DNA from 3 places in the Marinomonas sp. 63XJN7_7_ISO-PGPR-S23-202 genome. Region 2 is predicted to be linked to each of the others. Evidence: predicted binding sites of a transcription regulator. Region 2 holds the regulator's gene; each other region holds the start of a gene.
What was found. The regulator FNR, encoded in region 2, switches genes on or off when oxygen is low (the NO sensors DNR and NnrR bind a similar motif). The targets are predictions, from matches to a motif close to TTGATNTANATCAA.
Positions count from the first base shown of each region.

Region 1: yiaY (L-threonine dehydrogenase) is a predicted target of FNR. The motif match lies at 4,994-5,007, and genes of this name have one in related genera.
Region 3: paaF (2,3-dehydroadipyl-CoA hydratase PaaF) is a predicted target of FNR. The motif match lies at 7,225-7,238, and genes of this name have one in related genera.

Region 1 covers NZ_CM149677.1:3,852,571-3,862,363, forward strand. The annotation lists gene AC0VYG_RS17870 (LysR substrate-binding domain-containing protein) at 1-622, shown strand, start outside; gene AC0VYG_RS17875 (hypothetical protein) at 1,025-1,609, opposite strand; gene AC0VYG_RS17880 (DksA/TraR family C4-type zinc finger protein) at 1,851-2,114, opposite strand; gene AC0VYG_RS17885 (OmpP1/FadL family transporter) at 2,402-3,490, shown strand; gene AC0VYG_RS17890 (MFS transporter) at 3,521-4,837, opposite strand; gene yiaY (L-threonine dehydrogenase) at 5,091-6,239, shown strand; gene AC0VYG_RS17900 (LysE family translocator) at 6,416-7,048, opposite strand; gene nudK (GDP-mannose pyrophosphatase NudK) at 7,159-7,740, opposite strand; gene AC0VYG_RS17910 (helix-turn-helix transcriptional regulator) at 8,008-8,706, shown strand; gene urtA (urea ABC transporter substrate-binding protein) at 9,493-9,793, shown strand, end outside.
Region 2 covers NZ_CM149677.1:2,569,906-2,579,698, reverse strand. The annotation lists gene AC0VYG_RS11885 (SpoIIE family protein phosphatase) at 1-473, shown strand, start outside; gene AC0VYG_RS11880 (YecA/YgfB family protein) at 528-1,196, opposite strand; gene AC0VYG_RS11875 (RecQ family ATP-dependent DNA helicase) at 1,309-3,042, shown strand; gene AC0VYG_RS11870 (SprT family zinc-dependent metalloprotease) at 3,048-3,602, shown strand; gene ttcA (tRNA 2-thiocytidine(32) synthetase TtcA) at 3,698-4,534, shown strand; gene AC0VYG_RS11860 (YfaZ family outer membrane protein) at 4,545-5,111, shown strand; gene AC0VYG_RS11855 (adenine phosphoribosyltransferase) at 5,211-5,753, opposite strand; gene fnr (fumarate/nitrate reduction transcriptional regulator Fnr) at 5,779-6,543, opposite strand; gene hemN (oxygen-independent coproporphyrinogen III oxidase) at 6,559-7,929, opposite strand; gene AC0VYG_RS11840 (alpha/beta family hydrolase) at 8,092-8,679, shown strand; gene tusA (sulfurtransferase TusA) at 8,727-8,960, shown strand; gene AC0VYG_RS11830 (CBS domain-containing protein) at 9,027-9,620, opposite strand; gene AC0VYG_RS11825 (hypothetical protein) at 9,660-9,793, opposite strand, start outside.
Region 3 covers NZ_CM149677.1:2,183,913-2,193,705, reverse strand. The annotation lists gene paaA (1,2-phenylacetyl-CoA epoxidase subunit PaaA) at 1-676, opposite strand, end outside; gene paaK (phenylacetate--CoA ligase PaaK) at 847-2,166, opposite strand; gene pcaF (3-oxoadipyl-CoA thiolase) at 2,319-3,533, opposite strand; gene paaI (hydroxyphenylacetyl-CoA thioesterase PaaI) at 3,526-3,990, opposite strand; gene paaH (3-hydroxyacyl-CoA dehydrogenase PaaH) at 3,977-5,512, opposite strand; gene paaG (2-(1,2-epoxy-1,2-dihydrophenyl)acetyl-CoA isomerase PaaG) at 5,512-6,303, opposite strand; gene paaF (2,3-dehydroadipyl-CoA hydratase PaaF) at 6,369-7,154, opposite strand; gene AC0VYG_RS10075 (phenylacetic acid degradation protein PaaY) at 7,530-8,120, shown strand; gene paaX (phenylacetic acid degradation operon negative regulatory protein PaaX) at 8,188-9,114, shown strand; gene AC0VYG_RS10065 (dihydrolipoamide acetyltransferase family protein) at 9,174-9,793, opposite strand, start outside.

The DNA of each region.
Region 1 (9,793 bases), 1.3 Mb from region 2:
AGCCCTTCACATTGGTGCCAGCCAAACAATCGGGAATTATTTGTTACCCCTCTTGTTAGCAGAGCAAGGTATCGAGCAACAACAGGAAACCAAAGTTACCATCACCAACAGCCAAACCTTATGCCAAATGCTACTCAACTTCGAATTAGACATGGCATTAATTGAAGGACAACACGGCTATCAAGAACTCGCCACAACACAGTGGATTCAAGATACTATGCTACTGATTTGCTCAGCAGAGCATCCTTTAGCACAAGAAACATCGCTAACACTCAATGACCTAAACGATCAAGATTGGGTGTTGCGAGAAACGGCCTCTGGTAGCCGACAGCAATTCGAACGACGTATTCGCCCATCCCTGACTAATATCACATCTGTCTTGGAGCTAAGTAGTTTGGAGTCCGTACTATTAGCGGTAGAACGAGGCTTAGGAATCAGCTTTATCTCCAACCTCGCAGCGAAAGACAAACTAGCAATAGGACGAATTCATAAAATAAACATCGAGCAAAATTTTCCCCGTCAATTACACCTTGTCTGGCATAAACAAAAATACTTAACGGGGCGATTACAGCAGTTCAGTCAATTTTTAAAAGACTGGGGGGAACATCACAACCTGTCATAATGTTATAGAAACAGCCTTGTCATGATTGATTCAATTAATGGTGATAAAGGGCAACTATTCATGCTGACGATTAAAATAAATTTATCATATAGCGCTTTCTCTTCTTCCCCAATAAGCACATACTCATCTCGTTACATAACCCCGTAACACAGCCCTTAGGTTGGCTCAAAGCGACTGCAGGTTTATTGAGTGATGACAAATGGTGACTATCATGAGTAAGGGTCAAGACAGCAAAAAGAACGCTAAGAAAAAGCCTCTTTTAACAGCAAAAGAAAAAAAAGCGGCTAAGAACACTAAGAAAAACGAAACCAGTATCTTAGGTAGTAAATAAGAGTCAAAAGGCCATCACAATCCTGTGATGGCCTTTGTTATATCATGCTAATCAGCACTCACACAGGTATCTTATCCTCGAAATGAGAGTAATAAAATATCTTTGATTTTCCGGTCTATTTCTATTTCTGCAGTCTCAAAATCCACTTTCTCAACTAGATACAAAAAAGGCTGAACAGCACGCAATTTTTTCACTGCCTGGGGGTCATCACTCAGTAGCACCGACACATATGAAAAAGCATCATAATAAGCAAAAGCCTGTTTTTTTAGTGCATTCAAATAGGAGTCAACCGCTTCATCGCCAAATACCTGTTTAATCGCCATAACCGAGCCATAAACAGTAGCGCCTTCATACAATGCATTCGTCTCAGCGCCTGCTTTCCCCACAGGATTCAAGCCACGAACCATTTCTTGAATCACGTCAGCAAGTAGCATTACATCATTGGTGAAGCTTCTCGCAGGTATTTGAATTTTATATTGGTAAGGAGCCTTATCATTTTCGAACAACAGCACAGGTTTAGCCGAGTTATCATCGATTTCAAAGCCCACAAACTCTACTTGGGAAGGCGCTTTGCCAAATAAAAATTCAACCGCTGGCAACCAAGCCGTACGTAATTTTTCTAACTGTTCAATCTGTACCGATTTTGACTCAGTCACAACCTCTTCCTTCTTCAAACTTTTAAACTTTTATACAATGGGCGCCATCAACTTGGCTGACACCTTAGATGAGCAGAACCTTATCACATACACAAGATTTCGGCAGTTGAAATTGTCCCACGGTCTCACCCTACTACGAAGCATCAGAAGCCAATGACATAAGCCATTCATTTGCCACTATTGGGGGGTCTCCTCCTCAAGAGTGAACCGCCGCCACGACAGACAGTCATAACCCAAGAAACTACCTTAACTGGCTATCTTTACTACCAGCACGGTTATATAAAGAAGAGCGACCTTTCTTCTCCTGTTCGGACTGACACGCTATACACAAGCGGACGCCAAGAATCGCCTTGCGCCGTTTCTCAGGTATCACAGCATCACACTCTTCACAATGGGTCAAACTCTCTCCTTTGGGCAGGCTTTGCTTAGCACGCTCAACTTCAGAATCTACCGTTGCATCTATTTGATCTTGTACTGCGCCATCTTGCGCCCACCCACTGGCCATGATAACTCCCCTTACGAACGTACCTTGATGAATATCTTACCGCCCTTTTCCCACGACAAGATAGGGGCATTCACACTATCACCATCAAAAAAATGGCCATATAATACATATTTATGACACCATTTTTACACCAACCTTTCCCCTTTCGTTCGACTAACCACACAAGAATACATAAATGAAACATAATACACTTAGAATTCACTGCATATGCTCGTTGTCCTCTCTCATAAAAATGCTCTCGATAATTATTAAGCAGTTGCGGATCGTCAATAAACAGGGGAAATAGAATGAAAAAAACACTTTTAGTGGTTAGCTTAGGCAGCCTCAGTATAACGACTGTTTATGCAGGGGGGATGGACCGCTCAGGTCAGCCCATTACAGCCCTGTTTGAAAAAGGAACCTATTTAGAGCTCAACGCTTATACCGTTAAACCCAATATCTCTGGTTCTTTGGGTCCTCTCCACTCTGGTGATGTCAGCAAACGCTTTACACAATTTGGCGGCGCTTATAAACAAGATCTTTCAAACGACTGGTCGATGGCAATCATAGTCGATCAACCCTATGGCGCCGATCTCCGCTACCCATCAGGGACGGGGTATCCACTTGCAGGAACCACCGCCTCGGTAGACTCGGTGGAAGTAAGCGGTATCTTGCGCTACAAAATTAATACGCCTTTTTCGGTCTACGCAGGCGCACGAAATCTTACCTCCAAGGGGAAAGTACATTTACCCAGTGCAACCTACTCGATGAAGACCGACACTCAAAACGATTGGGGCTACTTAGTAGGGGTAGCCTACGAAATCCCTGACATTGCCCTACGAGCCGCACTGACCTATAACTCACCAATCAAGATCCACTTTCAAAATAATGAGGCCATCACAAGCCATTCGCTGGCCGCCGAAACACCGCTTAATGTCACCATGCCAAAATCCGTCAATTTTGACTTTCAAACGGGCATCACTCCCACCACATTATTACTGTTTTCAGCACGCTGGGTGGAATGGAAAAAAACGCAAATTACCCCCAAGTTTTACACGACCTATGTCAAACCTGGAGAAAATATCGTTGATTACGGTGAAAATACGATTTCTTATCGCTTAGGCATTGGTCAAAAACTCACAGACACCTTGTCTGGTTCCTTAGCGGTGGCCTATGAAAAATCGTCCGGTAATATCGTCAGCAACCTTTCCCCAACCGATGGCTATAAAGCCTTAATTGCCGGACTGAAATATCAAGCAACACCAAGTACGGCCATTGCGGCAGGAGTCAGCTATTCATGGATTGGTGATGCCAAAACCAGCCTATCGGGAAACGACACCAAATTCGATAATAATCACGCCACGGGATTGGGGTTAAAAGTGTCCCATCATTTCTAAATACACTCACGTTAGATTTATGAAAAGACCTCAGGCAAGGTCTTTTTTTGCTTCACGATCGGCCATCACCAAGACCACGCCACCGACGATAAAAAAGACCATTAAAGACAATACGCCGAGCGAATACCCTGTAAACTGCAGGCCAGCGAACGCGAGTACATGCCCCTTCATAAAATAAGTAAACAGCGCAATCAAAGCGGGCCCTAAAATGGCGGCGAACTTACCAAAGATATTAAAAAAGCCAAAGAATTCCGCCGATTGCTCAGGCGGAATCAAAGAGCCAAAATACGATCGACTCAAAGACTGAACGCCACCCTGCGCGGTGCCAATCAACACCGCCAGTAGAATAAAAGCACCATTAATCCAAGACGACGGCATAGATTCCATCAAAGCGGCTACGAGGGTAATCACCCCATAAGTAGCAATGCCAAACAAAATCATGGTGCGCGTTCCAAGGGACTCTGACAGACGACCATACAACAAGGTACTGGGCCAAGCGATAATCTGAATAGCTAATACAATCAGCACTAAATCCACTTGTCCCATGGTCGAGTTTTTCATACCAAAATCCATCGCCATCACAATGATGGTATCGACCCCATCAATATAAAGAAAATAGCCAATTAAAAAGAGATAAATCGCTCGTTGTTGTTTGATTTTTGCCACTGTCTGCGCCAGTCGACGCCAAGTATCTTTTAAAGGGGTTGCAGAGGGTGGAATACCGTATTTTTGTTCGACGTTCTTTAACAATGGCACAGTGAAAATAAGCCACCAAACAGCGGTAATCAAAAACGCCGAGGCAAATCCCATCATCGTAATGCCATCATCATTTTTGAAAAAGGCAAAAATAATACCTAGGGTGATAACAAACGGAATGGTCGAACCAATGTAGCCCCATGCAAACCCTGCTGCAGACACTTTATCCAAACGATTTTTGGGTGAAACATCCAACAAAAAGGCATTATAAAAAATATTCGCCCCAGCAAACCCCAACATAGCAATATTGTAAATTACCGCCGCTAACAACCACTGAGTATCCCCCACTAACATCATGGCAGTAACACTGATAATCCCTAAAAAGGCAAACACACTAAATAGCTTTTTCTTATTCCCTTGGTAGTCGGCAAAGGTGCCAAGCAAAGGTGAAATAATAGCAATCAATAAAAATGCGACCGCATTAATCAAACCAATAGCGGTGGTACTGTCTTCTGGTGCAAGGCCCGCACGCTGACTGATGGTATTAAAAAAAATCGTATAAATCGTCGTCGAGATGATTAACGAAAAAGCCGAGTTACCGACATCATAGACAACCCAACTACGCTCCGTTTTTGTAAAAGCATTGGACACAATATGACTCCCTTAAAAGGATGACAGACCTTTAGAAAACGACAAAACATGTCGACCACCTCATGTACTACAACAAGAGAGTGACTTTTTTGTGTCAGCAAACAGACGACTCAAGCCATCAACAACTCCATCACCCCTCTTTTTTATGCTGAATCCTTGTCATAAATCAAATCATTCTATGACCAGCAGGGCCACAATAGCATCAAAGATCACGAAAAAACATGTGGCCTAAATATACAAAGAGGTAAACATCATGAGTAGTACATTCTATATACCTGCTGTAAACATCATGGGCGAAAACGCGCTTAACGATGCCGTCAAACAGATTCAAGCATTAGGCTTTACACAAGCATTGATAGTGACAGATCCAGGCATGACCAAATTGGGCGTGACAACCGAAATCAAAACCCTTCTGCAAGAACAAGGGGTACAAAGCTTGGTGTACGATGGTGTTCAACCTAACCCAACAGTCGAGAATGTGAATGCTGGTCTTGATGTTTTGCATACGCACCAATGTGACTGTGTTATCTCTCTCGGCGGTGGCTCTGCTCATGACTGTGCCAAAGGCATCGCACTGGTTGCGACAAATGGCGGCCACATTAGTGACTATGAAGGCGTGGACGTTTCTAAAAAGCCACAACTACCATTAATCAGTATCAATACCACCGCAGGCACCGCCTCTGAAATGACACGCTTCTGTATCATTACAGACCAAGAACGCCATATAAAAATGGCCATTGTCGATCAAAATGTTACACCAATCCTATCGGTTAACGACCCGAGATTAATGGCGGGAATGCCCTCAGCTCTTACCGCAGCAACGGGGATGGATGCCTTAACCCATGCCATTGAAGCCTACGTCTCTACCGCAGCCGATCCGATTACTGACGCTTGCGCCATTAAGGCCATTGAACTCATCCGTGACAACCTACACGAAGCGGTTCACAACGGATCTAATATGGAAGCTCGCACTCAAATGGCTTATGCACAGTTTCTAGCGGGGATGGCCTTTAATAATGCCTCTTTGGGCTATGTACACGCCATGGCGCACCAACTTGGTGGATTCTATGACCTGCCACACGGTGTTTGTAACGCTGTTTTATTACCCCATGTGCAACGCTACAACAGCCAAGTGGCGGCCCCTCGTCTGAAAGACGTTGCGAAAGCTCTAGGTGTGGAAGTTCAAGGAATGAGTGACAAAGAAGGCGCGGATGAAGCCATTGCTGCCATCGTCAAATTATCTCAGAGCGTGAATATCCCTGCAGGCTTAAAAGAGCTAGGTGCGAAAGAAGAAGACTTTGCTACACTGGCAAGCAATGCGATGAAAGACGCTTGCGGATTCACCAACCCAATTCAACCAAGCCATGAAGATGTCGTCGCCATCTTCAAATCGGCTTTCTAACCCAACCGCGACGAAACCACAGGCCTTGTAGCCCATCTACAAGGCCTTTTTTTCAAAATTTGATATGTACTTTATCCAGTAAAGCAAATAGCTGTTTCCAAGCACCGAAAGCCTTTCCTATTAAGCATACGAAGAATCGCTTTTTAGGTAGCGCGCCTCATTTTTCAGGATAAAATTCAGCGATTACTTAACAAAATACCACCGCCCATAGTGATAAATAAACCACCCGTCACTTTAGATATTTTGGTTTCCATGTTCTTCAAAGAGAAGCGTTTTCCTAATCGAGCCATGCCAAAAGCGTAAGCGATGTGGACGCAGGTAACAATAGCGCAGATGGTGACAAACATAACGGAAAACTGTTGGTAGGCAGGCAAATCAAGCGTTAAAAACTGAGGTAAAAAAGCCGATAAAAAGATCAATGTTTTGGGATTACTCGCCGATACCAAAAAGGCTTCAACAAAAAGCGCCCCACCGGCTTTCTTGTGAGTGACGTTGGTATCCAATGCATCAAACGCTGACTTTTTGTTCGCCCTAATCGCCTTGATACCAAGATAGATCAAATAAGTTCCACCCATGATTTTCATCACCAAAAACCAAGTGGGTAACGTTTGCAGGAGAGCACCCACCCCCAATGCTACAAGACAGACAATAAGAAACTGACAAGAGAGGTTACCCAAAATGGTAATAAAAGCCGACTTCCAACCAAACTGAATGCTGTTTTTAAGCACCAATAATACGTTCGGACCAGGAGAAAGCGTGGTCACTAAATACGCCAAGAAAAACACCGTCCATATGTGAAATTCCATCATTCATCCCTCTCTATAGATAAAAATCCGCTAAAAATATAAAACCCAGACTGACAGGGTAAAATAAGGCACCATGACCGACATAATCGTGGTCATGATCCACTATTTACTGATCACCCAAATAGACCATTCAATTTAGCATATTGCAATAACATAATGGTTTTCCCATCTCTGATCTCACCCGAATCCACCATATCGCAAGCCTGTTTAAAGTCCAACTCCAGCACGTCGATGTTTTCTTGCTCGTGCTCAAGACCACCGCCTTCCGATACTTTCATATCGTCCGAGTATTCCGCCACAAAAAAATACAACAACTCCGTTACAGCACCAGGGGACATATAGGCTTCAAACACCTTCTTCACCTTGTCCACTTTAAAACCAGTTTCTTCTTGGGTTTCCCGCTTGATACAGTCTTCTGGATTATCCTGATCTAAAAGCCCAGCACAGGTTTCGATCAACATCCCATCAGTATTACCATTCAAATAGGTCGGTATCCGAAACTGACTCGTCAGAATCACGCTTCTTTTCTTCAGGTTATAAAGCAAAATTGTCGCCCCATTGCCCCGATCGTAGACTTCACGCTCTTGCCGTTGCCACTGCCCTCGCTGATTCTGCAAGTCAAACGACACCTTATTTAAGGTGTACCAGTTATCAGATAAAAGCGTTTTTTCTAGATTACGAATAGTCACACCCATAATTTTCCCTTTCGTTTATACAATAGATACCAGATGAGATTGATAACATAAAAAATTAGCTTTGTAGCCAGACTGACACCACCAAGGGCTAAACAAAAAATAAGAAAATCACCCAAAAAACCAGATACTTCAGCAGGTTTTATCTAAAAAATATCATATAGAGATTTTACTATTCGTTAAGTAGAGAGTAAGTTAATGACTCCCATTCTCTTTAACGCTTTGCCTGACTTAAGTGGACGGCCCAATAGAGTACAATAACGGTGATTTATGAGCGAGCCACATCCAACAGAAGAGTTTGAGCAAGAGCTGTTTTCGCTCATTCATCGGTTGCTACCTGTTGATGGCATCCGTTTTTTTATCTATGTGCCATGGGCACAATTAAAGCAGGAACTCAGTTCAGACCACGACCTTGATGACATGATGGAAGATTATCCAAAGAAATATTGGTCCATTGATCCCATGCATCCCTCTCATTATGAGGATGCTGATCACACTGTTATTTGTAATTCTCAACTTATGAGCCATGAAGAATGGTCGCAAACCGAAATTCTCAATAAGTTCTACCGCCCAAATGGCTATTTCCACAACTGTGATATGTTTTTCCGACAAAAAGATCGCATTGTCGCGATTCTATCCATGGTACGTAAAAAGCCTGCTTCGCCCTTTACAGACGCAGAAATGGATCTGCTTCGCCACACCCAACCCTTTATCGAATATTGCTTGGCGAAGATGTATATCTCTGAACGAGCGCATAACCGCTCAAGTTTAATTGACGAATACCATCTCACGGCCCGCGAAGTTGATGTTATCGAAATTGCCCTCACAGGAGTCAGCAATAAGGTTCTCTGCCGACATTTGGGGATATCATTACCCACCCTTAGAACCCACATGCAACGCATCTATAGCAAATTAGATGTTCATTCGAATGCAGAACTGATCTCGAAACTCGCCAAATACGCCCTCTAAGCTCTTAGACAGAGGGAAGAAAATCACAGGTTAGTTACACTCACCATCTTTACTCAAAGGTCTGAAAAAGCAGCTTCGACGAAACGAAGTTGCGCGACTCTATGGCGTTTCAGGGTCAGTAGAAGAATGTAGTGGTCTAATAAAATCGGCATACCCAACCCCCTTGGATCCCACGCCTTCGCGGGGATGACGGTGATCAGTCGTTTCGACGCGACGAAGTTGCGCGACTCTATGGCGTTTCAGAGTCCGTCAAAAAATCCCTTTCTCACATCTAAAGAAACAATCCATGCCTTACGTTAAATAGCGTTTAGAGAAAGTGTGTCGTATACAAAGCCGATCACACGCTTCTCGTTAAAACAGATCTTTTGGTTACTTTTGTATCGTTTGACAAAAGTTACACGCTCAACAGAGCGGAAAAAAGGTCATGAATGCCAAGCCATTGAGAGAATACCGAACTTACTCGCAAACCCAAAAACAACCCCATCCAGCTTCCCCTTGGCAAGGGGAAGAGCATGAGAGTCTGACTAAAGTCAAACCTACCCCTCTCCCTCGCCTTCAAAGACACAAGGGAAGGGAATCTCCACCAATACAGCGGCATCTTCGTAAGAAGCAAAATAACAACTACGTCATTTGACGTATCCCCCTGGGTCATTCTGCGAATACATTTCTTGACGATTTCTATAGATACTGACTTGGCTTACTTAATTTGATTCAAGCCGTGTTGAACACGGTATTTAGATCATTAGCTCTCTCAAACGACAAGCCCATTAGAAGGAAGACTCGAACATGAAAATGAAGACGTTAGTTTCCGCTATAGCCTTAACTGGGGCGACGCTGATCGCCCTGCCATCGTTGGCCGCCGATACGATTAAGGTCGGGGTGTTGCATTCGCTTTCTGGCACCATGGCGATTTCTGAAAGCACACTAAAAGATACCGTGTTAATGCTGATCAAGGAGCAAAATGCCAAAGGTGGTTTGCTGGGTAAGAAACTTGTTCCTGTGGTTGTAGATCCCGCTTCTAACTGGCCATTGTTTGCGGAAAAAGCCCGCGAGTTAATCAGTAAGGACCATGTAAGTGTGATCTTCG
Region 2 (9,793 bases):
CAAGCCATATTAATCGTATGTTGATCAGTATTCTGCCTGATTATATGTTTTGCGCGGCCTACATCGTATTAATTAAGCCTGGTGGTCGTTTGTTCTTTTGGGGGGGCGGTATGCCCAAGGCGTATATCCGTCGCCAAGATGGTAAGCTCGACTATTTGCAGTCTATGCACATGCCATTAGGAATTTTAGGGCCATCTGAGTTTGATAGCACGTTAGGTGAGTTCAATATTGCTGCAGAAGATACCTTAGTTATCGCGACCGATGGGGTCTCTGAGTTAAAAAATGAGGCTGGAGAGATGCTAGGAGCAGAGTCCTTGGAGGCGCTAGTCTCGGTCTGTTATGCCAATGCCGATTTAGCTCAAGCACAAGATGATCTAAAGAATAGGCTATCTCAATACCAAGGCCATTCAGAGCAGATAGATGATATAACATTTGTCGCGATAAGAAAAAAAGAGTCCGAAAATAAGCGATAATACTTGAGGAGGATCATCGCTTTTATCTTTATAGGTTAGAGCGTTGTTCCGCTATTAATGCTTCTTGGGTTTTGTTTTCTTTTTGTTATTTTTGGATTTTTGGCCTGCTTGTTTGTTGTTAGCATGTTTGGATGCTGCAGGTGTTGGGCGCTTTTCCGGTTCGGTTCTCAGCACGAGAAAGAGATCTGTTACGACTTCAGGAATTTGTTCAATACAGGATTGAGTGAGTTTTTCGCTCTGTCTGATCTGCATTACTTCTTCATCGTCAAATAAGTCAGAGGCCACCATAATAGGCAGCAAAAGTTCAGCCACTACTTCTTCTTTTTCAGTTTCAAACCAGAATGTTTCTGTCATGAAGACGCCTTCCATAAAACCGGTGGCCCATTCTTGAAGTTCGCTTAGCTCTTCTGGTGTTGGTCCCATTTCTAATTCGCATGGAATAAGAAAGCCCTCTTCTGACTCAAGCTCTTTTTGGATATCAACAAATAAACGAGACGTTAGCTGAGTAATTTGCTTCTCTTCTTTTGGGCTTTCAAAGTTTGGGGTTTCCTCAAAAATGACAGGAAGCCACTGTTCCTCATTAAACTGGGAGGGGCAAATGGCCAGAGCGGTTAAAAAACCATGAGCCATTACGAAATTTTGACATTCTTCATGAACTCGATCGGATTCTAAAAAGGTTTCTATTGTATCTAACTCAAGATCATCAAGAGGTTGGTGTGCCATATGAGACTTCCTAAAACTTTAAAAGTGATATAAGCGAATTAAGTGGCGAATTCTAGCGAAAAAGCGTCTGAAAATCGATGCACAATAGCGTTACTTGAGAGATAATTCTCTTATGATAAGCAAACACACAATACTTTCCCGTTTCGGCTACCAAGCCTACCGTCCCCTGCAAGAGGAAGCCATTGATGCCCTCTGTTCGGGTAATGATGTTTTATTGATGGCCGCTACTGGCGGTGGTAAGTCTTTAGTCTACCAGTCAGCAGGATTAATACGAGAGGGTATTGGCATTATCATTAGCCCACTCTTGTCGTTAATGGCGCAACAGGTAGAAACGCTCCGAAAAGCAGGTGTTAACGCCTATTTTTTTAATTCTGCTTTAAATATTGAAGAGCAAGACGATTTGGTATGGGCGCTGCGGCATGATCAAGTGGATTTGCTTTTTATGTCGCCTGAGAAAATTGTGCAGCCAACCGTGATGGGTTTTTTAAAAGATATTCAAATTTCTATTTTTGCCATCGATGAAGCCCATTGCATCGCTCAATGGGGAGAGGCCTTTCGGCCAGAATACAGTCAACTTGGTGGGCTTCGCGCCACTTTTCCTAAGGTTCCGATTATCGCGTTAACCGGCACGGTCGATCAAAGAACGATTCAGACTATTAAAAATTCTCTACAAATCAGTGAGTGTTTATTATTAAAAAACAGCTTTGATCGGGTGAATATTGAGATTCAAATAGCTCAAAAGCGTAAAGCTAAACAACAAATACTGTATTTTTTGCATCATGAAATGGCGGGTGAAAAGGGCATTATTTATTGTCGCTCACGGAAAAAAACCCAAGAATTGTCAAGTTGGCTTGAGAGTCTTGGATTAACCAGCTTGCCTTACCATGCGGCAATGCAAGAACAGGATAAACAAACGCATCATCAGCGTTTTCTTAATGAGTCTGGTGTCATTATGGTGGCAACCACTGCCTATGGTATGGGCATTGATGTGGCCAACATTCGTTTTGTTATTCATTACGATTTGCCGAGCAGCCCAGAGGCCTACTTTCAAGAGGTTGGTCGTGCTGGCAGGGATGGTAAGCCTGCAAAGTCTTTATTATTATACGGGCTTCAGGATATGCTACAGGCGCAACAATTTGGTGATGATGAAAGCCATGATCGATTGAGTGCACTTTTTAAAGTGCTTGAAAGTCGAGGATGTCGACGCAAAAACCTTCTCGCACATTTCGGGGAAGAGATTGGGCCTTGTGGGCACTGTGATCGATGTTTGTCGCCGTCTTCTGAGCAAAACGCAACCATTGCGGCACAAAAAATGCTTTCTCTTATTTACTATACAAAAGGGATCCAGCCTTTCTCGGTGCTTATTGATGTTCTGCTTGGAAAACGCAGCAAAGCGGTTATGAAAATTCATGGTGAAACGCTGCCTTTATTTGGGAAAGGTAGAGAGTTTACCGACACACAATGGAAATCGGTGATTCGACATTTAATTGGATTTGGTTATATCAAAATAGACCATTCAACCACTTTTTGTGTGCACATGAATCAAAAGGCCAAGCGAGTATTGAAGGGGGAAGAACAAATACTTTTGCCCCATGAGCGTTATTATCCAATATTAGATGAGAATAGGCTTCATAAGGAACTGACGGATTGGCACAAATTAAAAGCGTGGAAAAGTCGGGATCAAAATAATCCCTTGTCTGATCGTCAATTGCGACTAGTACAACAGCATAAACCGAGCAATGTCGCCTCATTGAGTCGTTTAACAGGGCTATCCGTTGAAGCAATTTCTTCTTGCGCAGACCAATTGTTAACCATCATGCATGACGTAAGAACAAACGAGGAATAGGGCCAATGTATGCAAAAAGCCAACTTTCTTTCGATATGAGTAATGAAGCCTATGAGTCTGATGCGCCAAAACAGCCTCTCGCCACGATACAACGAAAAGTTGCCGATTGCATAAGCAGAGCAAATCAATTCTTCGGTACTGAGTTTAAGTTACCCAATGTGAATCTACGGCAAAAGGGTCGAGCAGCAGGCACTGCGCATTTGCATAAAAATGAAGTGCGCTTTAATTCGTATATGTACCAGCAAAACCCTCAGGATTTTTTGGACACGGTTGTGCCCCATGAGGTTGCTCATATTATTGTATTTCAGATATACGGAAATGATGTGCGACCGCATGGTAAAGAATGGCAGGCTGTGATGCACAAGGTGTATGGACTTTCGCCACAACGTACCCACAGCTTCGATGTTCCTCCTCCAAAACACAGTTATTACTACCAATGTCATTGTCAAACGCATACTTTCACCAAACAGCGTCATACTAGAGCACAAAAAGGCACTGAGTATATTTGCAAGCTGTGCGGGACTAAGTTGCATTTTGTTGATAGCTTGTCAAAGCGTTAATGATGTGCAAGCTTTTTATCAAGTTGCTGCTTTTTTAATGCGACAAAATAATGATTATAGTAAGATAGCGGCATTTAGTTTATAGCGTGTACATAATGGATTTATCTAACAAACCGAAAGAAAAACTTGAGTTTAATAAGCTGCAAAAGCGTCTAAGACGCTTGACAGGTCAGGCCATTGTTGACTTTAACATGATTGAAGAAGGTGACAAGGTGATGGTGTGCCTGTCTGGCGGTAAAGACTCTTATACTATGCTTGATATCTTACGAAATTTACAAGCCAGCGCCCCCATACATTTCAGCATCATCGCTGTGAATTTAGATCAAAAACAGCCCGGTTTCCCTGAGCATGTGTTACCAGCCTACCTTGACGAAATGGGTGTCGATTATCATATTTTAGAGAGAGACACTTACAGCATCGTCAAAGAAATCGTTCCAGAAGGTAAGACCACTTGTGGCTTATGTTCTCGCTTACGTCGTGGTTCACTTTACGGGTTTGCGGAAGAGATTGGCGCGACTAAAATTGCCTTAGGTCATCACCGAGATGACATACTTGAGACGCTCTTTTTAAATATGTTTTTCGGTGGTAAGTTAAAGTCTATGCCGCCTAAACTGTTAAGCGATGATGGAAAGCATATGGTTATTCGGCCATTAGCTTATTGTAAGGAGAAAGACATTCAAGCGTTTGCTGATCTGAAGGCTTATCCCATTATTCCTTGTAACTTATGTGGTTCACAAGAGAACCTGCAAAGGCAAGTGGTTAAAGATATGCTTCAGCAATGGGAAAAAGATTATCCGGGAAGAGCCGATTCTATGTTTACCGCTATGCAGAATGTGGTGCCTTCCCATCTTGCTGATAATGATCTGTTTGACTTTAAAGGCTTAAAACAATCAGAAGATGCATTTAATAAATTGAATATTATTTCACTATAGGAAAGTTCTAATGAAACTAAGCAATAAAGCACTATTGTTGACCGCAGGGTTGCTAAGCTCTTCCATGGTATTGGCTTCTAATGCTAGCGTGGACTTAAGAAACGATTTGTTGAAGGCGGATGCTAGTATTGATGCAGGCCCTTTTTCAATCGATGCGGGGGGAACGCACGATACGGATAAAGATACCTCTTCACTTTATGCTGGACTGGGTATTCGGGACACAAATGCGACTGGTCCATTGCAGGTTGGACTGGGAGCGCGTCTTTATGCTCTAGATTCTGACTTAAAAGGCGAAAATAATGATCTTGCATTGGCGGTTGCGTTAGGTGGTTGGTATCGTTATACCTTCCCTATGGCAAATCGTTTAAGCATATACGCTTCGGGTTATTATTCTCCTGAGGTGCTAACGATTTCTCGATTGGATCATATGTATACTTATAACGCTCGCCTCGAGTATATGGCAACGCACAACACCCGTGTTTTTGTTAATTATGGTGCGACAGAGGCCATATACAAAAGTGGTCAGCGTCAAAAAAGTAATGATGGCGTTTCTGTCGGTGCCGATGTGGCTTTTTAAAGGTGCATAAATAAAAAAGGTGGCTAATGCCACCTTTTTTATTGATTGATTTTCTCGTGCATCAAGCTTCAGTCTTTAGAAAGAGAGACAGATGCGCAGTCAATCGCCTTCGTATGCACACAGGTTAAAAACGGGTATGTTTCTATCTTGGAGTTTTTGGCTTCCGCCTAAGTCAGGCAAGTCAATAATAGCGGCCACTTCTTTAACCTCTGCACCTTGGCTCGTTATAAGCTCAATAGCAGCTAATAGAGTGCCGCCTGTGGCAATCAGGTCATCAAATAACAAAACACTATCGCCTGCTTTTACTGAGTGTTCCTGAATTTCCAGCTCAGCGGAACCGTATTCTAAGTCATATGCTTGTGAAATGGTTTTGCCAGGCAATTTCCCTTTTTTACGGATCAAAATCAGCGGCTTTTGTAGTTCATACGCAAGTACTGCTGCGATGAGAAAGCCCCGAGCATCAATACAAGCGATATGAGTAATATCGCTGGTAATGTAGCGATGCACGTAGGCATCGACCACCATGCGCATACCTTTTGGGTCGCTAAAAATAGGAGTGATATCTCGAAAGTTGATGCCTGGCTTTGGCCAGTCTTCAACAGAACGAATTAATGACTTAACGTAGAAATCATCATAAAGCATAATCAAAGTGCGCCTAGTTTGTAGTTCAAAACTGAGCTATTTTACCACAATCAGGCGCAACTCCCACGAGTTTTTGCATTTCTGGAAGGTCAATAATGGATATTTCTTTGCCATCTACTTGGATTAATTCATTTTTTTGGAAGCGTGTGATTACACGACTAACGGTTTCGACTGCCAAGCCCAAATAATTGCCAACCTCACCACGAGACATGGAAAGCCGGAAGGATGTTGCAGAATAGCCGCGTTTTTTAAAGCGATTTGATAGGTTAAGCAGAAAAGAGGCCACTTTTTCATCGGCATTTTTCTTGCCTAGAAGAACCATCATTTGCTGGTCATCGCCGATTTTACGGCTCATTACCTTGAACACCTGGTGTTTGAGGGACGGAATTTGTGAGGAAAGGTTCTCCAAATGACTAAATGGGATTTCGCACACAGTGGTCGTTTCCAATGCTTTAGCAGAAATAGGGTAAGTATTATCATCAATACCACTTAGGCCAACCAACTCGCTAGGGCAGTAGAAACCAGTGATTTGTTCTTCCCCAGAGGAAGTAATGTTAAAAGTCTTTAAGGTGCCAGTTCTTACCGCAAAGACAGAACTAAAAGGCTGGCCTTGATGGAATAGCACTTCCCCTTTTTTTAGGGGACGTTTGCGTTCAATGATTTGATCTAGCCGATTGATATCTTCGTCTGCCAGAGCAATGGGTAAACATAGTGCGCTTAAGCTGCAATTTTGACATTGAGAAGATAGCTTGCTGCTGAAACGTGATTGTGTGTGTGTTGTTGCGGGCATTTCACTCTCCCTAGATTATATTACTTTCGAATACTTGACTACGCTGTTCAAATGCTTATCGAACGCCATGCATACGCAGCGAATAAGTAATCGTCCTCTGTCTGTTACTTTTATAATAGTATCTTCTGGATGGCTAATAATTTCAATAATGCCATCCGCTTCAAGCTGCCTTAATTTGGCAAGTTCTACTGCAAAGTACTCTCTAAAGTGGATGTTAAACTCTTGTTCTATTGTTTGAAAGCTTAATTTAAATTGACTAATAAGTGTCATAATGACTCTGTGTCTAATTCTATCATCATTATCACTGATGTAACCTTTCATTATAGGAAGCTGACCATTTTCTATGCTATTTTGATAAAGAGACAGGTCGGTATGGTTTTGGATATAAACGCCGCTTAAGTTACTGATTGCGGATACCCCAAAGGCAATTAAATCCGTATCTGCATGGGTAGTGTACCCCTGAAAATTACGCTGTAATTTGCCTTCTTTTTGAGCAACCGTCAAGGTATCATCTGGCTTAGCAAAATGATCCATGCCAATGTACACGTAGCCATATTCTATTAATGTATCAATGGTCATTTTTAGAATATGCAGTTTCATTTCTGCAGAAGGCAAACTGTTGTCTAGAATCCGTTTTTGAGCTGGGAACCGTTCTGGTAAGTGGGCGTAGTTAAAGACGGAAATACGTTCCGGCTGCAATCTCAAAACGGTGTTCAATGTCTCTTTAAAGCCGTTTAAAGTTTGGAACGGTAAACCATAAATTAAATCAAAGTTAATAGAGCGTATGCCAAGTTCGCGGCAGTCATTGACGAGCGCTTCTACCATTTCAACTGGCTGTATTCGGTGAATGGCTTTTTGGACAGATAAGTCAAAGTCCTGAACCCCTATGCTGACGCGATTTATTCCCATATTTGTTAAGAGGGTTAGTTTTGATTTGCTGATCTCGCGGGGATCAATCTCAACGCTATAATCCTGGCTACCGTCTGTGATCAAAGAAAAATGTCGATTAATGACATCAAATAATTGTTGCCACTGTGGTTCAGACAAAAAGGTTGGTGTGCCGCCCCCAAAGTGCAGTTGTGTCACGGGGCGATTAGCATCAATCATTAAGCTACGTAGGCGTATCTCTTCTCCAAGTAGTTCCACATATTCCTCGCCTTTGTCGTATTGTTTTGTCACAATTTTGTTGCAGGCGCAGTAGTAACAGAGGTGGGCGCAAAATGGGATATGGAAGTATAGGCTGATTGGGGCGTCTGAAGGTCGTAACATTCTGTCGATGAGAGCAATTTTGCTAATGGAGGCATCGAACAACGGCGCTGTCGGATAGGAGGTATACCGAGGGCCTGATAAGTTGTATTTTTGAATGAGTAATGGATCCCAGATCATGATATTTTCCTATTAAATTTTCTAATGGCAGTTTACTCTTATGAGGATTCTGTTCGTATGACTTGGATCAAAGTTTTAAGGTCAAAATAAAAATCTTACGGTTCAATAGGGAAATTTTTATTCAGATTAAAAAACATACGCTTTTAGTATTGGGATACATCCATGCAAACACTTCCTATTTATCTTGCTCATGGAGCAGGAGCTGGTCATACAAAAAATGGCTTTTTGCAATATATTAAACGCCAGCTAGAAGAAAAAGGCTGTCCTGTCATACCCGTGACTTTTGCCTATATGCGCGAACAAGAAGCCACTGGCAAAAAGCGTCCACCACCGCGTTTCAATAAGTTGATCCCAGAGTTTACGGAGAGCCTTAGTACCTCGGAACCACTCATTGTTGCGGGTAAATCGATGGGAGGGCGAGTGGCGACGCAACTGACAACGGATAGCAGAGTGAAGGGTGTTATTTGCTTTGGCTTTCCTTTTCACCCTCCTGGTAAACCGGAGAAGCATCGTTTGGCGTTTTTGGATTCTGTTGATGTTCCATGCTTGATTATTCAAGGGACAAGAGATGTGTTTGGTAAGCCAGACTGGGTTTTGGAGCAAACACTCAACAAGAATATCGATATTATGTGGGTTGAAGGGGCGGATCACGATTTTAAGACACTCAAAAAGCAGGCGATAACGCAAGAGCAGGTGGCTTCAATGGTTGCTAGCATGGTTGAGCGTTGGTTGTCAGAAAAGTTTGTCTAGCTGACATGGAGGTTTATAATAGGGGTAACCAGTCGGAGGATCAGATTATGAAACACCATTCATTATTAGACGCTAGCGGATTAATGTGCCCAGAACCCGTCATGATGCTGCACGTGGAAATGAAAAAAATAGAGCCGCTTGAGGTGTTAAAAGTGGTGGCAACTGACCCATCTACAACCAGAGACATCCCCAACTTTTGTCGATTTTTAGGTCATACTTTGGTGAAACAAGAGCAAGAAGGTGAGTCTTATTATTATTGGATCCAAAAAAGAGAGGGGTAAAAAATAAGGGGCTCAAAGCATAACTTTGAACCCCTTATTTTTGAAAGTAAGGTGCTTTATCTTCTATTAGGCAACCCTAAGTTTTTTGCTGTTGTATTTTTCGCCTAATAAAGCAATTTTATAGATGTTTTTAAAGCTAGAGAAAGCAACGTCAATATCTAAACGCAGTTGGCGAGTGATATCGCTTGCAGAAACCAAGCCGCGGATGGTTTTTGTGTCTTCATCAATAACGAGTAAATGCTGACCTTCCGTTTCACGTTGGCTATAAAGTAAAGATTCGATATCTGAATTTTTTAGTGAAGCGTAAGATAGGGCGAGAACTTTGTCTTTTGGTTTCATTAAGTCTGCAACAAGTAGCTCTGAGCGAGCATAGCCATTCGCCACGTGCTTGATAAAAGCATCTTCTGACAAGTCTTCTAGACTGATGACACCAACAAAATTATTTTTTGCATCGACCACCACTTTCATGCGGACGTGTTCTTTTCTCATTAGTCTGACTAATTCGTCGGCGCGCGTGTTAGATTCGATCACACGAGGGGCAGATGTTTTAAAGTCTGTAAACACGCATAAAGCAGGTGAGTATAGTGTTGTATTTTCGATAGTTACTGGCCAGGTTAAGGTGTTGATTTCTCTTGTTGAAACGTAAGTTAATGTTTTCATGATGTATTCTCCAAAGTTTAAAAGTCAGAAAGAGCGAAGCTATATCAAGAAAACTGGCGGTGCTCTAGGGTGAGTTTTGGTCGCTAGAAAGTAGCCAACTTGTTCAATATAATCGCTTGAATTAGTATAATTTTTAGTCAAAGTAAAGAGGTGAACAGAAGCGCTAACTTGCT
Region 3 (9,793 bases), 390 kb from region 2:
CTGAGTTTGGCGACTCCGCATCACTTGGACCAAACATCATTAGCGATGGCCACCACAAGCGATTGATTGCGTCTTGCACCATGTCTTTTTGCGCTTGCGTGCCGTGGCGCATCATATGCAAAAGGATTTCGTAACCTTGGCGCTGGTGGAAACTTTCTTCCTTACAAATACGAATCATGGCACGTGAATAAGGACCATAGGACGTACGCTGCAACACCACCTGATTGACAATAGCAGCACCATCGACTAACCAACCCACGGCTCCCATGTCCGCCCAATTTAAGGTGGGATAGTTAAAAATACTGGAGTATTTAGCACGACCGGAATGAAGCTTTTCGATCTCTTCATCACGATCTGCGCCCAAGGTTTCCATTGCGCTATACAGGTACAAACCGTGCCCGGCTTCATCCTGAATTTTCGCCATCAGTTGCAATTTACGTTTCAAGGTTGGGGCACGTGTGACCCAGTTACCTTCTGGCAACATTCCCACAATTTCTGAGTGAGCATGTTGTGAGATTTGACGAATCAAGGTCTTACGATAGTTATCTGGCATCCAGTTTTTTGCCTCGATTTTAATCTCGGCATCAATTTTTTCCTGAAAGGCCCTTTCTTCTGGCCCCATTTCAGCCAAGGATTTTACCGCTTTCACCCCTGTTTCAACTTGTTGTGCATACATACAAACCTCCGCAAAGTCGTAGCAATGAACTCTATTGCTTTCTTATAAGAATACATTAACGACACAATAAAACAATATTTTTTTAAATTAATGTATCATAATTATCGATAATAAAGCCTCTTCCTTCCTCAAAAGAGGCAACTCTCTATTATCAGACAAGAAAAAGATCGTTAAGCGGATGCTCGCTCATCATAAACATGTTTGGCCTTACCCTCTGAACGAGCAATATTGCCTATTTCTCTGAGCTTAACATTGATACTGATGCCCACAGACGACTTCACGTGATGGCGCAGCTGATTGATTGCGTCGTTGATTTTTTGCTCATCAAAATCCGCACATTCAGGACGCAGTTCAACATGTACATCCATACCATCCATATTCCCTTTGCGATACAGATGTATTTCGTAGTTCTCTGAAAAATGATTTACTTTAATCACTTCTTCTTCGATTTGCGTTGGGAAAACGTTCACCCCACGAATAATCATCATGTCATCGCTTCTGCCAGTAATTTTGTCAATGCGGCGCATGCGACGAGCAGTACCGGGTAACAAGCGAGTTAAATCTCGTGTGCGGTAACGAATCATTGGCAGAGCTTCTTTACTGAGGCTGGTAAACACCAATTCGCCCATCTCACCATCTGGCAATACTTCACCCGTATTTGGGTCAACAATTTCAGGGTAGAAATGATCTTCCCAGACCGTTGGTCCATCCTGACTTTCTGCGCATTCCATCGCCACCCCTGGTCCCATAATTTCCGACAAGCCATAAATATCCATGGCACGGATACCGGCTCGCTCTTCAACTGAACGGCGTAACTCATGCGTCCACGGCTCAGCACCAAAAATACCTAGGCGTAGCTTAAGGTCGAGGGGATCAATACCTTGCTTTTCCATTTCATCCAGCAAATTCAACATATAAGATGGCGTCACCATAATAACGTCAGGCTGAAAATCTTGAATCAGACGCACTTGCTTTTCGGTTTGCCCGCCAGACATAGGGATTACCGTGCAACCAAGACGCTCGGCACCATAATGTGCCCCCAAGCCCCCAGTAAACAAACCGTAACCATAGGCATTGTGCAAAATATCTCCTTTGCGTCCGCCCGCAGCACGGATTGAGCGAGCCACAATATTGGCCCAATTATCGATGTCATTTTGAGTGTATCCAACGACCGTTGGTTTACCCGTTGTACCACTTGAGGCGTGAAGGCGAACCAGTTGATTCACTGGTGTGGCAAACATCCCGAACGGATAGTTATCACGTAGATCTGATTTGGTAGTGAAAGGAAGTTTGGCAAGATCGTCCAAGGTTTTAATATCATCTGGGTGCAACCCCAACTGATCAAAACGTTGTTTATACATAGGAACATTGTTATAGGCATGATTCACCGACCACTGCAAACGCTCTAATTGATGGGCTCGCAACTCATCAATACTAGCAACTTCCATTGGATCAAGTTGATCTGGATTAAACTGGCTACGAATATCCATTGTTACACTCTCTCTATTTATTATTTTTAGAATTCAGTCTTCACGGTTGCATTCACTCTTGGTAATACAACCTCATGATTTTGACGTCTAGATTCATTCAGTTTTTACGACTACGGCGTAGCCCACAACGCCGCGACGTCACGAACAGAGCCTTAATTTAAGCGCTCAATCACCATTGCTATCCCCTGTCCTACACCAATACACATAGTGCACAAGGCATAACGCTTTTGTTTGACTTCCAACTCATTCAACGCCGTTGTAATCAGTCGCGCACCGCTCATTCCCAGTGGATGACCTAATGCAATGGCACCGCCGTTCGGATTAACTCGAGCATCGTCATCGGCTAAACCCAGTTCACGCAATACCGCCAAGCTTTGCGATGCAAAGGCTTCGTTTAATTCAATAACATCCATATCTGCTAAGGTAAGACCGACTTGTTCGAGCACCTTTTTAGACGCCGGAGCGGGACCGATTCCCATAATGCGCGGCTCAACCCCCGCCGCCGCCATACCTAATACTCGTCCACGGGCTTTTAATCCGTAGGCCTTAGCGGCCGCTTCACTTGCCAACAATAAAGCACAAGCTCCATCATTCACACCCGACGCATTTCCTGCGGTAACGGATCCGTTGCCATCTTTTCGAAAAGGCGTTCCAAGCTTCGACAATACTTCTAAGCTGGTGTCTGCGCGAGGATGCTCATCCTGACTCACTACGACTGGGTCACCTTTACGTTGTGGAATAACCACGGGCACAATCTCTTGCGATAAACGCCCATTCTCTTGAGCGATTGCGGTTTTTTGCTGACTACGCACCGCAAACAAATCTTGATCAGCACGGGAAATGCGAAAATCTTCCGCTACGTTTTCAGCGGTTTCAGGCATAGAGTGGACGCCATATTGCTCCTTCATCAGCTTGTTCACAAAGCGCCAGCCAATGGTCGTGTCATACATTTCTGCTTGACGAGAAAAAGCTTGATCCGCTTTTCCTACAACAAACGGAGCGCGCGACATGGACTCCACACCCCCGGCAATCATCAATCCCGCTTCGCCAGCACGAATGGCTCTGGCCGCCGCGCCAACCGCATCCATACCAGAACCACACAAACGGTTTATCGTCGAGCCTGGCACATTGTGTGGAAGCCCTGCCAACAAGGAAGACATGCGCGCCACATTGCGATTGTCTTCACCAGCCTGGTTCGCACAGCCATACAAGACATCATCAACTTTTGACCAATCCACTGTCGGGTTTCGTTCCATGAGTGTTTTAATAGGAATGGCCCCCAAATCGTCTGCCCTGACTTTAGAAAGCGCACCACCGTAACGTCCGATTGGCGTACGAATAGCATCAATAATAAGCGCATCAGTCATTTACGTTCTCCTGTGAAAGTATTTCACCTTTAAGGCGGTAAGATTTACCGTGAAATAGAGCGATCAATTGATCTTGTTGGTTATGAATCTCGACATCGTAATTTCCGGTACGGCCACCACGACTTTTCTCATGACATCTTGCTGTCAGCACATCCCCTTGAAAAGCGGGAGCGACGTAATCAATGGAACAACCAAGGGCGACGGTCGGTTGGTTGTAGGTATTACAAGCAAACGCAAAGGCCGAATCCGCCAAGGTAAACATATAGCCACCATGACAGGTTTTATGCCCTTGCAGCATAAAGTCTTGCACGGTCATTTTGACCAAAGACTCGCCAGGTGCCGAATCCAGCAACTCAATGTTCAGATGTTGTGTTGCCACATCACGGCGATAAAGTTCCTGAGCGCACTCTTTTGCTAGCCCAAGTGCATCGGTTTGAGTATCGTTATTTGTTTTCATAAAACCCTCTCCCTTGATCTGACAATCGTTTCAACAGTAGAGAGGTACGGTAACGATCTTCCCCGTAAGAAGATTGCAAGGCATTAAGCACCTGCTGGACACGGTCAATACCAATCCGATCAGCCCATACCAGCGGCCCTACCGGATAATTCACACCGTAGCGCATCGCGTTATCGACCCCATCCACACTGGACACACCATTTAATACAGCATCCGCTGCTTCATTCGCCAACATGGCAACGGTGCGCATCACCACCAAAGCAGGAGAATCCGTTATCTCGGAAACCTTAATCCCTGCAGCAAAGAACGCATCCACCACCTGCTGAAAAACGTCATCTGGCGTATTGTGAGCACGAGATAAAGCAAGATGTGTTGTCTTTTGATAATCCAAAGCCAGATCCACCAGCACCAAATTCTCTAGCGACTCGCTATTGGCTCGCTCGCTTGCCATGCGTCCATCGGTCAATACCACTGTCGCATCGCCGATTTTTAAAGCATTAAGCGCTGATGAAGGGTCTTGTTCGATGGTAATGCCCGCACCACTGAGACGCATAACTAATGCAGACAGAGCATCAAGGTTCCCCATAGCCACACATGAAGGCGCAGGATGATGGGAAGGAGGAACACAATGCGGCTCAGGTTTTACCGCACCTTCTTTATAGGAGTAAAAACCTTCGCCACTTTTACGACCAAGGTAACCGGCATCGACCAGATCTTTTTGAATCAAGGAAGGTTGAAAACGAAAGTCACCATAATAAGCATCAAAAACCGAACAGGTCACAGCATAGTTAACATCTTGACCAATTAAATCCGTCAGTTCAAAGGCCCCCATTCGAAAGCCTCCAGCCTCGCGCATTAAGGCATCTAACGTCGCACAATCGGCTACCTGTTCTTGTTTCAGTCGCAGACTTTCTGCATAAAATGGACGTGCCACTCGATTAACAATGAACCCAGGTGTCGATGCCGCATACACAGGGACTTTCCCCCAAGCGGCCGCTGTATCAAATACCGTTGTCGCGATCTCTTTCGAGGTAACCAAACCTGAGACCACTTCCACCAACTTCATAATCGGGGCGGGGTTAAAGAAGTGCATTCCCACCATACGCTCTGGATGTTTCATTCCCGCTGCTAAACGGGTAATGGAAATAGACGAGGTGTTTGTCGCTAAAATACATTGCGCAGAGCAAATAGACTCTAGTTCCGCAAAGACCGCTTGCTTCACGTCCCTATTTTCAACAATCGCCTCAATCACTAGGCCAGCATGTTCAAAATCCGCTAATTCATTTGCCACTTGTAGGTTGGCGACTGTTTGCTGAACTTGCTCTAGGGTGAATTTTTTACGCTCGACTAAGCGGTTCAGTTGCTTTTCAATGGAAGCGATGGCTTCTTTTGCAGCATCAGCACGATTATCATAAAGCTTCACAATATGACCTGATTGAGCTGCTACTTGGGCAATCCCAGCGCCCATGGCACCAGCCCCAATCACACCAATCATCATTGATTTGTCTAAAGCCGCCATCATTATTCTCCTTTAAACTCAGGAGTACGTTTCGCCATAAAAGCAGCCACCCCTTCACGATAATCTTGGGTTTGTCCCGCTAAGCGCTGCAAATCACGCTCTAAAAGCAATTGCTCTTCTAAGCCATGATCAAATGTCTGATTTAACGCCCGCTTAATATAAGCCAACCCTTTTGTAGGTTGCGTCGCCAAATGCTGAGCCAGGGTTAAGGCTTCTTGTCGAAGTAATTCATCATCCACAACGCGGTTGACTAATCCCATTTCCAACGCGGCGTCGGCGCTGACAGGTTCACCCAATAACGCCATTTCTTTTGCCTTTGCCATCCCTACTAAGCGCGGTAAAAACCAAGTACCACCCGAGTCTGGAATCAGCCCAATTTTGCAAAACGCTTGGATAAACTTGGCTGAACGCGCCGCAATAATCAGATCACAGGCTAGAGGAAGATTAGCACCTGCCCCCGCCGCAACACCGTTCACCGCGCAAATAACAGGCATAGGTAAGGCTTGAATGGCTTTAATCAGAGGATTGTAAAATTTCTCGATCGAGAGACCTAAGTCGGGTGCATCAGCAGTGGGATCCACATTGCGATCAGACAAATCCTGCCCGGCACAAAATCCTCGACCTTCCCCAGTCAAAACCAAGGCACGAACCTGTTTATCACTCTTAATTTGTTTAAACGCCTCACGCACCTCTAAGTGCATGGCCTCATTAAAACTATTAAGTGATTTAGGACGATTCAGGCTAAGCAGTGCCACACCCGAGTCCACTGAATATAAGATATGTTGGAAGCTCATTAAGATAACGCTCCTATTATTGTTGGACACTTTGAACACGGCGTGGTGCAAAGGCCTCTTCTAAATTATTGACCCGTAAATTTGGCAGAACGTTTTTCTAAGAAAGCAGCAATGCCCTCTTCACGGTCTTTGGTACCAGCCAATACCGTAAAAGCATGCCTTTCGAAACGTAGACCCGTACTGAGGTCTGTCTCCATGCCTTTTAGTATGGACTCTTTCGCAAGACGTAATGCCAATGGACTTTTTTTAGCAATCTGGGCAGCGACTTCCATCGCTCGGGTAAGGGTTAATTCTGGTTGGGTAATTTCACTAATAAGACCTGCCTCTTTTGCTTGAAGCGCGTTAATCGGCTGGCCTGTCAGCACCATTTGCATGGCAAGGGATTTACCGACAGCACGTACAAGGCGCTGGGTACCACCAGCTCCGGGCATGATGCCTAGATTAATCTCTGGCTGACCAAATTTGGCATCGGTTCCGGCGATAAGAATATCGGCGTGCATTGCGAGTTCGCAGCCCCCCCCTAAACAGTAACCATTAATGGCTGCAATAAGAGGTTTAGGAAAACGGCTAATACTTTGCCAACTTTGTTGACGAGGGTCCTTTAGAATCCCCACCATATCTCGCTCGGCCATTTCTTTTACATCTGCCCCTGCCGCAAACACACGGGCAGAACCAGTTAGTACGACAACTTTCACTGACTCATTCGCTTCAGCTTCTTCTAATGCCAGCGCCAACTCACCCAGCATGGCGGTTGTCAATGCATTTAGCGCTTCAGGACGATGCAACTGAATTTGCTGTACACCATTGGCCGGTGAATGAACATCTAGCATGCTATATAGACTATTGGACATTTGACCTAACTCACTATTTGTTTAACGCACGGTTTATTTTTTTATTTGTCAGCCTTAAAGACGCGATACATTGATCTAAGTCATGATCAGCCATTATAAGATGGACCAAAAAGAGACACAGTTCAATGTTTTTTTTAATTTTTTTTGTATCACTTAAAGGATGTTCAAAAATTTCTCAATAAAGCATTAAAAAACAATAAGTTAAAGATTAAAAAAAGATAAAATTGATTTTTACCAACTGATTACTCGGTAAAAAAACCAAAATTTAGATTAGATTAAGACACAATATTTGTATAAAATTCCAAATAGTTGAAGTATTAAACAGATAGCCAATACCAAATACAAAAAGAGACAAATACAAAAGAGAGAAAAACGATGGCCTGTTACAAAATTGATGGTGTTACGCCTGTAGTTCACCCAACCGCTTATGTTCATCCTACTGCTGTTTTAATTGGTGATGTTATTATTAAACAAGGCTGTTATGTTGGCCCAGGCGCCTGCTTAAGAGGAGACTTTGGCCGTATTACCATGGAGGAAGAATCTAACTTACAAGATAACTGTGTTGTTCATGGGTTTGCTGGCAGTCATACCATCATCGGCAAACATGGGCATATTGGCCATGGCGCTATATTGCATGGTTGTGTTATCGGTGAAGACAGTTTGATCGGTATGAACGCCGTAGTGATGGACGAAGCGAACATTGGACCAGAATCTATTGTCGCCGCAGCGGCCTTTGTTAAAAGTCGTTTTTCTTGTGACGCTCGCTCACTGCTAATGGGCAGTCCAGCAAGGCTCGTCCGACAAGTCGGCGATAAAGAGTTAAAATGGAAACAAACCGGAACGCAAGAGTACATAGACCTGACCACTCGCTGTTTGGAGTCTATGGTTGAGTGTCATCCCTTAACCGAACCTGAAGCCGATAGACCCAGCTTGAAAACGGGCCATCATAAGCCAAAAAATAATTAGCTTTACTCTTAAGGCACCATTTCAGAGAATGGTGCCTTCAATCAAACGATACTCATAGCCTGTCTCAATGAATGAATTAAAAACACTTAACACTCTACTGAAGCGTTTTCAAAACCAAAAACCTATTAGAGCCTCCTCTTTAATTATTTCTCTGTATGGTGATACCATCGAGCCACACGGCAGTACCGTTTGGTTAGGTAGCCTAATCAATGCCCTGGAACCGATAGGCATTAGCGAACGTTTAATGAGAACCTCAATTTTTCGACTGACGCAGGACGGTTGGCTAGAGAGTGAAAAAGTCGGCCGTAAAAGCTATTACCGCTTAACGACGCAAGGACACAGAAAATTCGAGCAAGCTTTTCAGCGCATTTATAGCCCGAACATACAAACTTGGAACGGTTCATGGCTACTCATCATTGGCAGCCATCTCAACCCTGATGAAAAAAAGCAACTAATGGATGAGCTTCAATGGCAAGGCTTTGCCACGTTTTCCACGCAACTGATTGCCAGCCCATGTTGCGACAAACAAACCCTCAAAGCGATTTTGCTCTCCCTTAATCTAGAAGAGAAAGTCATTGTCTTTGAGGCCTCATCAAACACTCAGTTTAGCAACAAACCGATACAAGAATTGGTTAGAGACTGCTGGAATCTGGATGCTCTCAGCCAACATTACCAAGAGTTTATCGAATTATTTTTACCGGTTTGGCAAGAGCTTTCCGAGCTGGATATACTTGACCCGCAGTCTTGTTTTTTAACGCGAACCCTACTGATTCATGACTACCGTAAACTCTTGCTAAGAGACCCGCATTTACCAAGAGAACTTCTCCCAATAGACTGGGAAGGCAGAGCCGCACGTCAGCTGTGCCGAAACATTTATCGCAAACTCACGCCAGCAACGGAAAAATGGATTGAGCACAATCTAGAGTCCGTTCACGGGCCATTGCCAGAAGCTAACGCTTTATTTTATGAGCGTTTTGGCGGTCTTAACATCTAACACGCCCCGGTCATACAGGGCATCAGATAATAACGCCCTGTATGATATTCATTGCCTTGCTACTTTCCCCACTGTTCAATCGTTTCAACAAAATGACTCAGGAATGCGTTCGCCTGATAGGCATCTAATGCCCTATGATCAATGCTAAGGGAAACATAACATTTGGGACGAATGACCATGGTGTCCAGTCCATCTATCTCTTCAACAACCACCCTTTTTTCCAGCTTACCAATGCCCAAAATCGCCACCTGGGGCTGGTTAATAATAATGGGGGCCGCCAACAGGCTACCACTGACTCCATGATTGGATATGGTAAAGGTTCCTCCTTTCATGTCCGCTGGGGTCAACTTACCCTGTCTGGCGCGCTCCGTTTGCTGTTGCAGCAAGGTAGCCACTTCAAACAGTTTCTTCATCTGTACCTGCTTAATAACAGGCACAACAAGTCCATCATCTCCCAACGCGGTCCCCACTCCGATGTTAATGTCTTCCAATACTTCTAAGCTTTCCTCATGAAATCGTGAGTTGATAACAGGGACTTTTTGGATGGCCTGGGCCGCAGCCACCACAAAATACGCGGTAAAGGTCAACTTCACACCCGCTTCATCAAAGCCCATTTTGCACAGTTTCCTGTGCTCTATAACGGCCCCCATATCCATTTCAAACACACTGGTGACATGGG